Regions from separate parts of the Paenibacillus sp. CCS19 genome, predicted to be linked through region 2. Evidence: riboswitches for the same ligand, from Rfam matches in the RefSeq annotation. Region 2 holds a riboswitch; each other region holds the start of a gene.
What was found. Region 2 has a riboswitch for cobalamin ahead of SBI19_RS27650 (ABC transporter substrate-binding protein). Riboswitches for the same ligand answer to the same signal wherever they lie in the genome.

Region 1 (4,219 bases), on a different contig from region 2:
GGATTATGGGACGGAGTGCGAACAGCCGCAACCGCGTATTCGAGCGAGAAGGAAATCATGTGAAGAACTCGGCGTTCGATCCAACGCTGATGGAGGATCCGTCGCTCATCATCTATTATCCAGTACGAGATTGGAACGGTATGCATATCGTCACCAATGGCGATCAGACGGATACCGTCTATGACGGCATCAAACAAGGAAATACGTTCATACAGCTGCTGATGACACGCGAGTTCGAACCTGATGCGCCGCACTATACGCCGCGTATCTCTGCAATGCTCGACACTGCGAACCAATCGTATACGCTCTCGATTCTGAAGACGCATGATAATGATCCGGCAGTATGTTTGCGGCAATTCTATCATTACAGCTCGTTCAAATCAGGGATGGGACATTGCATCCATACGTACCGTGCGGAAGAGAACGGGGTTCTGAAACCGTTCGTAGGCGAGCCTTTCGAGGTGCCGCTATGGGATTCCATCGAAGACACTGCCAATTACTACTGGGAACGGCTGCATGCCGATAACAAAATCTCGCTGCTCGTAAAGTTTATCGATGTGCGAACAGAGGAAGTTCATCTCGAAATTCGAAATAAGAATGTGTAGATTCTGACTAGCAGAGCTGCTGCGATATCCGTGTTTAAAAGTAGCGCGAGAACGACTCTTGCAACTGGAGGGAAATACGATGTCTATTGTGACGGACGCCAAAGGCAATGTACTGCTGGATTTGATTAAGATATCCGAATCAGAGCTATCTACTAGGGAGCTTGATGCACCGTTCACGCATGCGTTAATCGTTGTTAGATGCCAGGGTAAATCGCTGATGATGTTTAACAAATGGCGCAGCAGCTGGGAGCTGCCCGGCGGCGTAATCGAGTCCGGTGAATCAGCAAGGGATTGCGTGTGCAGGGAGCTGTACGAGGAGACGAATCAGACGGTAAGCGATATCATATTCATCAGATATCGGTGCAGTTGCAATCATAGACCATAAACTGATAGAGCTGGCTATTTCGGATGAATAAGGAGCGAGCAACCATGACTGAACCACTTGATCTAGCGAAACTTATCGATCGGGAGCGCGATGGCGATCATTCCGTTGTTATTCTAATGTGCGGCATTGCTGGTTCAGGGAAGACTACACTGTCGCAGCAGTTAGCTGAACAACAGGGCTATAGTCGACTATCGATCGATGAGGAAGTGTGGCGGACTTATGGTCGGTACGGGGTTGATTATCCGATTGAACAGTATCGAGCGAAGCTAGATGCCGCACATCAACGGCTGTTTGCTCGACTTATCGCACTTATTCAAGCGAAGAAACATGTGATCGTCGACTCCAGCTTCTGGAATCGTCGTGAACGTGATCGATATAAGCAATTAATAGAAGAAGCCGGCGGACGCTGGCGGCTGCTTTACTTGCGTGTTCCTCCAGACGAATTGCGTCGACGGCTTAAGGTGCGCAGCGAGCGATTCGATGCGAACGCTGCTTTTCCCATTACGGAAGAGCTTCTAACCACCTTCATTAACGGCTTCGAGGAACCGAGTGGTGAAGGGGAAATTATCATTGATAATTAGTACGGATTTCTTCTTTATTTGAAGCGATAGGTTAAACCACTTATTGGATGCTTGTCTATCATAGGATGATAGCGTATGGTAGATTTGTTAGGTTGTACGAAGCGTACTGTGCAACCATTCTATACCTATCCATAGGAGGTACGAATACGATGAGCGGAATTGCAAAGACGCCGCAACCCCCGTATTATGCGGTGATTTTCACATCCGAACGGACAGACGGGGACCTAGGTTATGGTGCGATGGCCGATAAGATGGTTGAACTTGCTTCGAGCCAACCTGGATTTCTTGGTGTTGAGAGCAGCAACCGCGACGAAGAGAGACTCGGAATTACAGTATCATACTGGGAGTCCTTGGAGGCGATCCGTAACTGGAAGGAGCATTCGCTGCATCGTGTCGCACAGGAACGAGGAAAGTCGACTTGGTATTCGAAATACGCGCTTCGCGTGTGCAAGATAGAGCGAGACAGCTATTTTGAAATGTAATCGCATGTCGTTTCGGGACCATGTTTGTGAACTTTTTCATAGACAGTCCATGCAATAGTCTGTATGATGAACAGGATAAATAATTGAATACAAAGTCCGTAAAGGTGCAGCCTTGCTTGCAAGTCTGCTTAAAAGGGAAGTTCGGTTACAATCCGACGCGGTCCCGCCACTGTAATTGATGAGCACCTCTATATGAAGCCACTGGTTGTTTAGACGCTGGGAAGGCATAGAGATGCGATGAATCATGAGCCAGGAGACCTGCCTTTATGTGAATTTTCTTTATTCTTCGGGGGGTGAGAATAAGAAAGACGTAACGGATACAAATGATGTATCTGATAGGTTCGAAGTGTGCAGCTGGCTTCAGCATGCACATTCGACCTTTATTAAGCCGCCCTCGAGGGCGGCTTTTTTGCGTTTTTGAACATCGGTAATTGTACGGATTCTAATTAGTTACGAGGAGCGTTATAGGATGAAATTATCAAGTAAATTAAGGCGAACATCTGCGAGAGCGGCATTGAAGCTTCTGCTCGTCATTGCGGTGTTCATTACGAGCTTCACGCAAGCTTTTCAAGTTTATGCGGAAGTGGATTCCGTTCCAGCTTCGCGTACAGCAGCCGAGTCTATGCAAGATACATCGAGCAATACCGAACTGGCGGATGTGTCTTCTCCAACGACTGATCCACTTCTTACAGAAGTTCAGACGGCTATCGAAGGCGCTGCACAAAGCATGCTCAGCCTTGCGAAGATCGGAGACTGGCAGGCTGTCGGTCTTTCGAAGGCAGGGAAGAAGCTTCCTAGCAATTATGCAGCAGGTCTATATAAGACGCTTGTTGCGAATAAAGGTACCTTCACGCTGGTGACGGACTACGAGAGAACGGTAATCGGTCTTACGGCGGCGCATCAAGATGCGACGAAGTTCGCCGGATACAATCTGATTGAGAAGATCTATAACAATGCGAGAATGACCAATCAGGGACTGAATGGTCCTCTATATGGGCTTATCGCACTAGACAGTGGCAGATACGCGGTTCCAGCCGATGCGGTCTGGACTCGCGAGAAGCTCGTCGCTGCCATTATTGCATTGCAGAAGGCAGATGGAGGCTTTGCGCTCGGCGGCGGTGCCAGCGATCCAGATATCACGGCCATGACGCTGACTGCTCTATCACCTTATGCGGGCCAAGCAGATGCACAGGCCGCGATCGGCAAAGCTGTAGAGTGGCTGTCGCTCAAACAGCAGGCAAATGGCGGTTACCTCTCATGGGGAGCGGATGCTAGCGAAAGTGTGGCTCAGGCGATCATTGGACTTACTTCGCAAGGTATCGATCCAACAACTGACCGTTTTACGAAAAATGGCGTCAACCTCGTCCAGAAGCTGCTCAGCTTCCGCTTAGCGAACGGAACATTCTCGCACACGCCTGGGGCTGCTTCGAACGGCATGGCGACAGAGCAAGCGCTGCAGGCGCTTCTTGCCTACAATGCGTTCAAGTCAGGTGGCAATCGCCTGTATGATTTCGGAACGCCGCAAACATATGGCTGGCCGGCGCAGTGGATTCTTGGATCAAGCTGGTCCGACACCGAATGGCAGGCGGTAGCCATTGCCCGCGCAGGGTTGAGGGTGCCGGACAGCTATCTATCAACGCTTCCTTCGCTGGCTTTCATCAAAGAGTCCCCTGAGTATGCTTATGTGACGGATTACGAGCGGCTTGTAATCGCATTGTCTGCGCTGCGTCAAGATGCTGCTGACTACGACGGCATGAATCTTGTAGAACGAATCTACAACAGCGACATCATGGAGAACCAAGGAACGAATGGTTTAGTGTTTGCACTGATTGCTCTTGATAGCGGTGAGTACACAACGCCTAGCGATGCGAAGTGGGATCGTACGAAGCTGTTGAAAGCGATCTTGGATCGTCAGAAGGCGGATGGCGGCTTCGCCTTAAACACAGGCGCCAGCGATCCAGATGTGACGGCGATGACACTGACCGCACTCGCGTCTTACATGAGCCAAGCCGATGTGAAGACCGCAGGCGATCGAGCAGTTGAATGGCTGTCCTTGAATCAACAGGCGAACGGCGGATATTTGTCATGGGGGACCGATTCGAGCGAAAGCGTATCGCAAGCGATTATCGCCCTGACGTCCAACGGTATTGACCCGACGAGCGCTAA
Region 2 (4,219 bases):
CATCAGCATTCTCTGGTGGACCAAAGGGGATGGAGAAGCGGCATTCATTCGAGCGCTGGCTGTTCTGTTAGCCGCTTGCCCTTGCGCGCTTGGCCTCGCCACGCCGTTATCGCTTGCGGCGGCTTCGATCGCCTCGGCGAAGCGGGGCATTGTGTTGAAGCAGGCGGATGCTTTGGAAACAGCCGCGCAGCTGCAGGCGGTTGTGCTGGATAAGACAGGGACGCTCACGGAGGGCCGTGCGCAAGTGACAGCCGTTCACGCCGATACGATGCATCCGGCATCGCTGCTGAGGCTGGCTGCGGCTGCGGAGGAACATGCCTCTCATCCCTATGCTGCCGCGGTTCGAGCGGCTGCTGCACATGCATCGTCTACGAATGCATCGTCTGCGCAATACGTAGCGCAACCATCATCAACCAGTGATAGAGCGAGCCGTACGGAAGGTGGATCGTCGGTTGAATTGGATGGATATACAGTTGCGGTCGGCGGATACGATTATGCGATCAAATATGGCTGGCGCTTGACGGATTCAATTCGGCGTTTCGCAGTCGAGCATGAGCGCAAAGGCGAGACGATCTGGTATGTCGCCGTCGATAACCGCTGCGAAGGGGCTATTGCGCTTGCGGATCCGCTTCGTGCGGATGCGCGGGAAGCGATCGCGATGCTGCGACAGGCAGGCATTCGTCACATTGTGCTTGCCTCAGGCGACCGCGAAGCAGCTGCAGCAGCCGTTGCAACGCGATTGCGAATCCGAGAAGCGCATGCTTCGCTTCGCCCCGAGCAGAAGGTTGCGCTCATTCATTCGCTGCAGAAACGATACGGAGCGGTCGCAATGGTAGGCGACGGATGGAATGACGCCCCCGCGCTGGCCGCTGCAGACGTCGGCTTCGCGATCGGAGGGGGCGCTGATGCAGCGATGGGAGCGGGTCAGCTTGCCTTGCTGCATGGCAGGCTGACCGGCGTTGCCGATACGGTCCGCATTAGCCGTTTGACGATGCGCAATGTGAAGCAAAATCTAGTGCTTGCTTTTGTCTATAACGCAGCCGTTATACCAAGTGCGGCGCTTGGCCAGTTGAAGCCTTGGATGGCTGGGACGGCGATGGCGCTCAGCTCGTTATCGGTTGTCGGCAATGCGATCATCCTTCGATTCCAGCTGCGACGGAAGAAGCGATAAGTCATTTATAGGAGTAGGAAAGGATAGACAAATCGCATGTCCGATGATATAGTTACTTTCGTTCATTCAATTGGATATGCAATCGAGCAGGTGCTCAGCGGAGGAGCGAACATTGCGCTAACCGCACAGCACAATAGGGAAGCCGGTGTAATTCCGGCACGGACCCGCCACTGTAAGAAGCGTTTGGCATGCAGCAGCAGCCAAGCAACCGCACTGACAAGTGTCACTGAGGATCACCTTGGGAAGACGTCAGATTCGGGCTTCAAGTCAGGATACCTGCCTGTCTCGGTCATGCATCTACCTACGTGGGGTTAGGGAAGGTGTTGGATATTCGCTTATTGGCGTAATGCAGCAGCTGGCGATGTGCATCTACTAGATGCTCGCGACAGGTGCAGGGCTGCGTTGACTGAAGCATTTCCGACCCTTGTGTCGGGAATGCTTTTTTATTTTTCTATGATCGAAAGGAAGAGATGACATGAACAAGCAACAAGCACAGCTGCGACAATGGAGGAAGCTAGGTCTTCTTGCAATCGTAATGGTACTTGTGCTGCTCGCCGCATGCGGCAGCAAAGACAGCAAGACGAATGATACTTCGAGCGCTTCGCAGCAGGAACAGTCCGCGGAGCAGAGTAATGACCAGACGACGGAGCCTGCAGCCGAGGAGCCAGGCGCAACGGTATATCCGCTGACGTTGAAGGACGATTCCGGCACGGAAATTACGCTTGAGAAGGCACCGACTCGCATCGTAACGATTTCCCCAAGCGAGACGGAGATTGCATTTTCAATCGGAGCCGGTGACAGCGTGGTCGGAGTCGACGAATACAGCAACTACCCAGAGCAAGCAAGCGCAATCGAGAAGGTTGGCGATATGACGACCAACATCGAGAAGGTAGCCGCTTTGAATCCGGATCTGATTCTTGCATCCGTAACGGCCAATGCTCAGGCGATCGAGCAGCTGCGCGCATTGAAGCTCAATGTATATGCAACAGAGCCGAAGACCTACGATGCCGTCATCGAGAAAATCAAGAACATCGGCGTACTGACGGACAAGCAGCAAGGTGCTGCTGAAGTTACAGACCATATGAGCCAAGTGAAAGCCGATATCGAATCGAAGCTGGCCGGCGCCGAGAAACCAAGCGTATTCATCGAATTCTCGACAGGCTGGACGGTCGGCAAAGGCGAGTTTATGGATGAGCTGGTGACGCTGGCAGGCGGTCAGAACGTTGCGCAGGATAACGGCTGGTTTGAATTCGATGCCGAGCAAATCGTCAAGAGCAACCCGCAAGTCATCGTTTATCCTGCATTAGCGGAGCAGCCGAACGCTATTCTGGAAGGCATCAAAGCCCGTCCAGGCTGGAACGTCATTGACGCAGTGAAGAACAACCGACTCGTCGAGGTGCCGGAGGATCCGCTGTCCCGTGTCGGCCCACGTCTTGCAGATGGACTGCAGGCGCTCGCGAAGGCGATTCACCCGGAACGATTTCAATAACGAATGAGACTGCGATCAGTCTTATATGGAGGAGCAGCCATGCTCCTTCTTGTCGTTTCTATCGGTCTGGCAGTTTCGATCGGTTCAGCGGGCTTATCGCTGTCAGACGTATGGGGCATTCTCATCTACAAAATAACCGGTATCCACCTGCTTGGCGATTGGTCCGACAGTGACGTCGCGATCGTGATGCAGATCCGGCTGTCGCGCGTCATCCTCGCGGTGCTCGTCGGCGCTTGTCTGGCGACAGCCGGCGCAGGCTTCCAAGGGGTGCTGCGCAATCCGCTTGCTGACCCTTATACGCTGGGCGTCGCGTCCGGCTCCTCCGTCGGCGCGGCTTTTCTTATTTTTTTCGGGTTACAATCGCTCATTGGTTTATGGACGATTCCGCTAGTTGCTTTCGTAACCGGCGCTTTGACGTTGTTCGTTGTGTTTGCGCTTGCTCGTTCGAAGGGAGCCATGGCGCTCGAAACGCTTATTCTTGCAGGGGTCATTATACAATCATTCCTCGGCGCGTTCGTGTCGTTCATGGTGTCGATGTCAGAAGGCGTTGTGAATCAGATATTATACTGGCTCATGGGAAGCTTGGCGCTGAGAAGCTGGGAGCATGTATACATGCTGCTGCCATTCTTAATCATTGGCGTGCCGCTCATTGCGCTCTACGCGCATCGGTTGAACCTATTCGCATTCGGCGAGAGGCATGCGGCCCACCTTGGCGTCAACGTTGAGCGGACGAAGCTCATCGTGTTGATCGGTTCAACATTGCTTACCGCTGCTGCGGTATCGGTATCCGGCGTTATTGGTTTCGTTGGTCTAGTAGTGCCGCATCTGCTTCGGCTGCTTGTCGGTCCAGATTATCGTCGACTTATTCCGTTGTCCGCGATTGGCGGCGGCATCTTCGTCCTCTGGGCAGATACGGTTGCACGCATTGCATTATCGCCGCGGGAAATTCAACTCGGCATCGTAACGGCACTAGTCGGTGCTCCGTTCTTCGCATTGCTGCTGTATCGTCACAAGCTGGGAAGCGGTAAAGGAGGCGTATAACGGATGATTGAAGCGAAGCGGGTCAGCTTGGCAATTGAACATTCGACGGTTGTGAATCAGATGACGTTCTCCTTCTCGGAACCGGGGATGTATGGCATTATCGGGCCCAATGGCGCGGGCAAAACATCGCTGCTTAGGCTCATGTCCGGTGCCGAACAGCCTACCTCCGGCAGCATTCTGCTGGAAGGGAAGCCGATCGGCGCATACCCGCGCAAGATGCTGGCAAGAACGATGGCAGTCCTGCAGCAAGGCGGTCTGCCTCCAGTTGGCTTCTCTGTGCGTGATACCGTTGCTATGGGACGCTTCGCGTACCAAGGCTGGTTCGGCGACGAGCCGGACGATCCGACTCCGCTGATCGATTCAGCGCTTGAGCGGATGGGGCTTGCCGAGCTCCAGCATCGTTCACTCGATCGATTGAGCGGCGGCGAACGACAGCGTGCAGCTCTTGCCCAAATCATGGTGCAGAATCCACAGATCATGTTGCTCGATGAACCAACCACTTACCTCGATATCGGCTA
Region 3 (4,219 bases), on a different contig from region 2:
TTGGTCGCGTATCAGCATGTGCAAGAGCTGTCCAGCCGTGTCTCGTTTACGACGCTCAGCACGAGCTTGACGAACATTCTGATCGCTCAGGAGGCGGCAATGACGGCGGCGGCAACGGCATCTGTAGTAGCTGCATCGTCTTCGTCCTCGTCAGATTGATTGGCACGGAGGCTGCATCGGTAGACGGATTTCTACTGCACGCACAGCCGCTACCCGTCGTCGCAGCTTTTGCGCTATAATAGGGCCTATGCATATTCAACAAGATGAACGAATCATACAATTCCACGTGTCCTATGGACAGCGGAACAAGTTATCCATCCATGTCGACCCGACGGGATTGGTTACCGTGAAGGCGCCGAACGGCACCAGCGAAGAGCTGATCGTGCGCGCCGTGCAGCAATATGGGAAGCAGATCGCGGCGCAGCTTGATGCAATCGAGCGGGCGCGCGATGTGTCGCATATCCGAGAGTATGAGGATCATGGCAAATTCCTTCACCTCGGCCGCTATTACACGCTCGATGAACTGATTGATACAGCGGCAGCAAGCGAGGAGGAGCTTCGACTGCGGCTAAGGAAGTTTTATTTTGCCAGCTGCAAGAAGGTTGTTCTGGAACGAATTACGGGATACCAGCGACAGTTGAAGCTGATGCCCAAATCGATCGAAATCGTCGAGTCGGCGACCAAATGGGGCAGCTGCAGCTCGAGTAAACAGCTAACGTTCAACTATCGTCTAGCCATGGCTCCGGTCGATGTGATCGACTATGTCATCGTGCATGAGCTATGCCATCTCAAGCATATGAATCACGACCGCTCCTTCTGGCGGCTCATTGGGAGCATTATGCCCGATTATAAGGAGAAGGAAGCTTTCCTAGCTCGATATGGGCAGGCGATGACGCTCTAGCTGTATGGTATTTAATAGAAGATGATGTCGTCGCTTTAGTTCGATAGGAGAAGAGAATATGAATTTGGACCGGCATGTTACAATTGCTTGTCAATCGGCCGAACCGCCTTCCCAGTTGCGCAAGTCTCGGTTATAATGAGTGGGAGATTTTGCGTAAAACCATCATATTTTTATGCCATTAGGTGCCTTGTCGGTCTTCAAGAGCTGTTAGCGCTCAAGGGGACTGCGCAGGGTTAAAAGGGAAACCGGTGCAAATCCGGTGCGGTCCCGCCACTGTAATACGGGGACGACCTCGAAGTGCCACTGTTCGTTATCGAATGGGAAGGCGAGGAAGTCATGAACCCGTAAGCCAGGAGACCTGCCTAATCGGTACGCCAATGAAGCTCCTTCGCGGAAAGGATCGGTCGATCAGGGCAGACGCTTTTGTCTGTTTGCTTGTTTATTTTCCTGATTTGTATCGCCTTGTTTCCTTATGGAGACAAGGTTTTTTTCGTTGTATGGCCTTTCATGAAAATGGATCGGACTGTGCGCATTCTCGCCATTACAATCGGTAAGGGGAAGAGAAGAATGCAACGTATTTTACTAGTTTTGATGTCAGCTATGCTAGCTGTGATGTTGGCGGCATGCGGAGCGGACAAGAGCACGGAAACCAAAGGGAACGCGGATGCGGTTTCGAACGCGACGTCAGAAACTTCACAAGAACAGACAGAGCAAGCCAAGAGCACGGTCTATCCGCTTACGGTGAAGGACGCATCGGGCAAAGAAATCACGTTCGAGAAAGCGCCTGAGAAAATTGTATCGACTTCGCCGGCAGAGACGGAAATGTTGTTCGCGCTCGGCTTGAACGACCGGATCGTAGGCGTATCGGACTACGATGACTATCCGGAGGAGGCGAAGAGCAAAACAAAAGTCGGCGGCGTAGTCGAGCCTAATGCAGAAGCGATCGTCGCTGCGGGATCTGACCTTGTCGTGTCCGGCATCTCGATCAGCGAAGAGGCGCTCGAGCATCTGAACTCGCTTGGTCTGAAGGTGTTCGCGTCGAATCCGAAATCGGTGGACGATGTGCTGAGCGAGATTCTGTTATTGGGTCAAATCACGGATAAACAGCCGGAAGCGGAAGCGCTGGTCGGACAGATGAATGCGGACATCCAGAAGGTGAAGGATGCGGCGGCGACCGTTAAGGATAAGAAGAAAATGTACATCGAGTTCTCGCCGGGCTGGACGGTCGGCAGCGGCGAGTTCATGGATGAACTCATCACGCTGGCAGGCGGCATCAATATCGCGTCGGATGTGGCAGGCTGGTATCAGATCAATGAGGAGCGAATCGTCGCCGACAACCCGGACGTTATTATGTATACGCTGGACGGAATGGACAACGACAGCGGCAAAACGATCGATCAGTTGATCTACAGCCGCACGGGTTGGGACCAGATTAAAGCGGTGAAAGACAAGCAGGTAATCGGCGTTGACGGCAATTTGCTGTCCCGTCCAGGCCCGCGGATTACGCAAGGTCTGCTTGCAATCTCGAACGCGCTTTATCCTGGAGCGGTCAAATAACAAGCGATCAATGGTAGATGCAGAGGAGGAGCCGAGATTGTGCTCCTCTTTCTTTCACTTTAGGAGGGAATTCATGATGTCGGACTGCTTCAATACTAAAGTGTCGTACGAGACCGAAGGGACAGACTCGCGGCATCCCGCCGCAACGATCATGCTGCAGGGTACGGCGTCCGATGTCGGCAAGAGTCTGCTTGCGACAGCGCTGTGTCGTATCTTCAAGCAAGACGGCAGGAAGGTGGCCCCTTTCAAGTCGCAGAACATGTCGCTCAACTCTTATGTGACGCCTGATGGCCGAGAGATCGGCAGAGCGCAGGGAATGCAGGCGGATGCTTGCGGCATTGCGGCGACGACCGATATGAACCCGATCCTGCTGAAGCCAACGAAGGACATGGTATCGCAGGTTGTCGTGCATGGCAAACCGCTGATGGATATGGCCGCACGGGATTATCGGGAGCACTACCTTCCCAAGGCAGGGGCCATCGTGAGGGAGGCGCTTGCCCGTCTCCGTGATGATCATGACATTGTCGTGATCGAAGGAGCCGGCAGTCCGGCGGAAGTGAACCTGAAGGATCGAGACATTGTCAATATGCGGCTGGCAAGTTGGGCAGACGCTCCGGTGCTGCTGGTTGCCGACATTGATCGTGGGGGCGTATTCGCAGCGATCGTCGGCACGATGGAAATATTGGAGCCGGAAGAACGGGACCGCGTGAAAGGCATTATTATTAACAAATTCCGCGGGGATGTCTCGCTGTTGACGCCCGGCGTAGATTGGCTGGAGCAGCGAATCGGCAAGCCGGTGCTTGGCGTCGTACCCTATCTCGGCGGGCTGCAGCTGGAAGACGAGGATGGGGCATCGCTGGACGCCCGAGGCTACCGTGCGCGTGCGACCTCGAGCGATGAGCTGGATATTGTCGTGATACGGCTGCCTCGCATCTCGAATTTCACCGATTTTGACCCGCTGCAGCATGAGCCCGGCGTCGTCCTTCGTTATGTGCGTCATGCACGCGAGTGGGGAGAGCCGGACATCGTCATTATACCCGGAAGCAAAAACACAGTGGAGGATTTACTGTTCCTAAGAGAATCAGGCCTTGAAGCACTGCTGCTTAAACACATCCGAGAGGGCGGCAGAGCGGTAGGCATCTGCGGGGGCTACCAGATGATGGGCCAACGGCTGCTCGACCCCGACGGCGTTGAATCGAACGTTCCGGAGCTGGCGGGACTGGCCATCTTCCCAATGGAGACGGTATTCGCGAAGGAGAAGACGACGGAGCGGGTGACAGGAACGTTCGGGGCAGGTCTGAACGAAGCGATAACGGTGGAAGGGTATGAAATTCATATGGGTCGGACGACCTTCACGGATCCAGTCATGCAGCCTTTCCGCATCCGGTCAAGCCGCTTGAATGAAGAGTCAACTTCGTATCATCTGGATGGAGCCATATCATATGACTGCCTCCTATGGGGTACGTATATCCATCATATTTTTCACAATGATCAGTTTCGCCATAATTGGCTGAACGAAGCGCGTCATAGCAAGGGACTGCCGTTGTCCGAAGAAGAAACCCCGTTCGGCCGTCTGCGGGAGATGAGCTTCGATCGACTGGCCGACCATGTTCGCAAGCATGTCGATATGGCGGCGATTTACAAGATCATGAACGGAGGGAAATAGCAATGAACGAGATGACGGAAGCAAGCAAGCCTAGCAAGGAACGAGGGTTGGTGCTTGTCTATACTGGCGATGGCAAAGGAAAAACGACGGCAGCG

Region 1: it holds a riboswitch for cobalamin, as region 2 does, so the genes downstream of both, SBI19_RS02005 (S-layer homology domain-containing protein) here and SBI19_RS27650 (ABC transporter substrate-binding protein) in region 2, are expected to answer to the same signal.
Region 3: it holds a riboswitch for cobalamin, as region 2 does, so the genes downstream of both, SBI19_RS11630 (ABC transporter substrate-binding protein) here and SBI19_RS27650 (ABC transporter substrate-binding protein) in region 2, are expected to answer to the same signal.

Annotation. Positions count from the first base shown of each region.
Region 1 is NZ_BTCK01000001.1:414,899-419,117, forward strand. Features, by position in the region: gene SBI19_RS01985 (IMP cyclohydrolase) at 1-605, shown strand, start outside; gene SBI19_RS01990 (NUDIX domain-containing protein) at 685-990, shown strand; gene SBI19_RS01995 (P-loop nucleotide/nucleoside kinase family protein) at 1,035-1,571, shown strand; gene SBI19_RS02000 (antibiotic biosynthesis monooxygenase family protein) at 1,721-2,053, shown strand; cobalamin riboswitch at 2,139-2,333, shown strand; gene SBI19_RS02005 (S-layer homology domain-containing protein) at 2,523-4,219, shown strand, end outside.
Region 2 is NZ_BTCK01000067.1:12,820-17,038, reverse strand. Features, by position in the region: gene SBI19_RS27655 (heavy metal translocating P-type ATPase) at 1-1,171, shown strand, start outside; cobalamin riboswitch at 1,243-1,469, shown strand; gene SBI19_RS27650 (ABC transporter substrate-binding protein) at 1,647-2,660, shown strand; gene SBI19_RS27645 (FecCD family ABC transporter permease) at 2,664-3,701, shown strand; gene SBI19_RS27640 (ABC transporter ATP-binding protein) at 3,705-4,219, shown strand, end outside.
Region 3 is NZ_BTCK01000013.1:90,960-95,178, forward strand. Features, by position in the region: gene SBI19_RS11620 (DUF4003 family protein) at 1-159, shown strand, start outside; gene SBI19_RS11625 (M48 family metallopeptidase) at 248-901, shown strand; cobalamin riboswitch at 1,065-1,281, shown strand; gene SBI19_RS11630 (ABC transporter substrate-binding protein) at 1,469-2,458, shown strand; gene SBI19_RS11635 (cobyric acid synthase) at 2,532-4,124, shown strand; gene SBI19_RS11640 (cob(I)yrinic acid a,c-diamide adenosyltransferase) at 4,136-4,219, shown strand, end outside.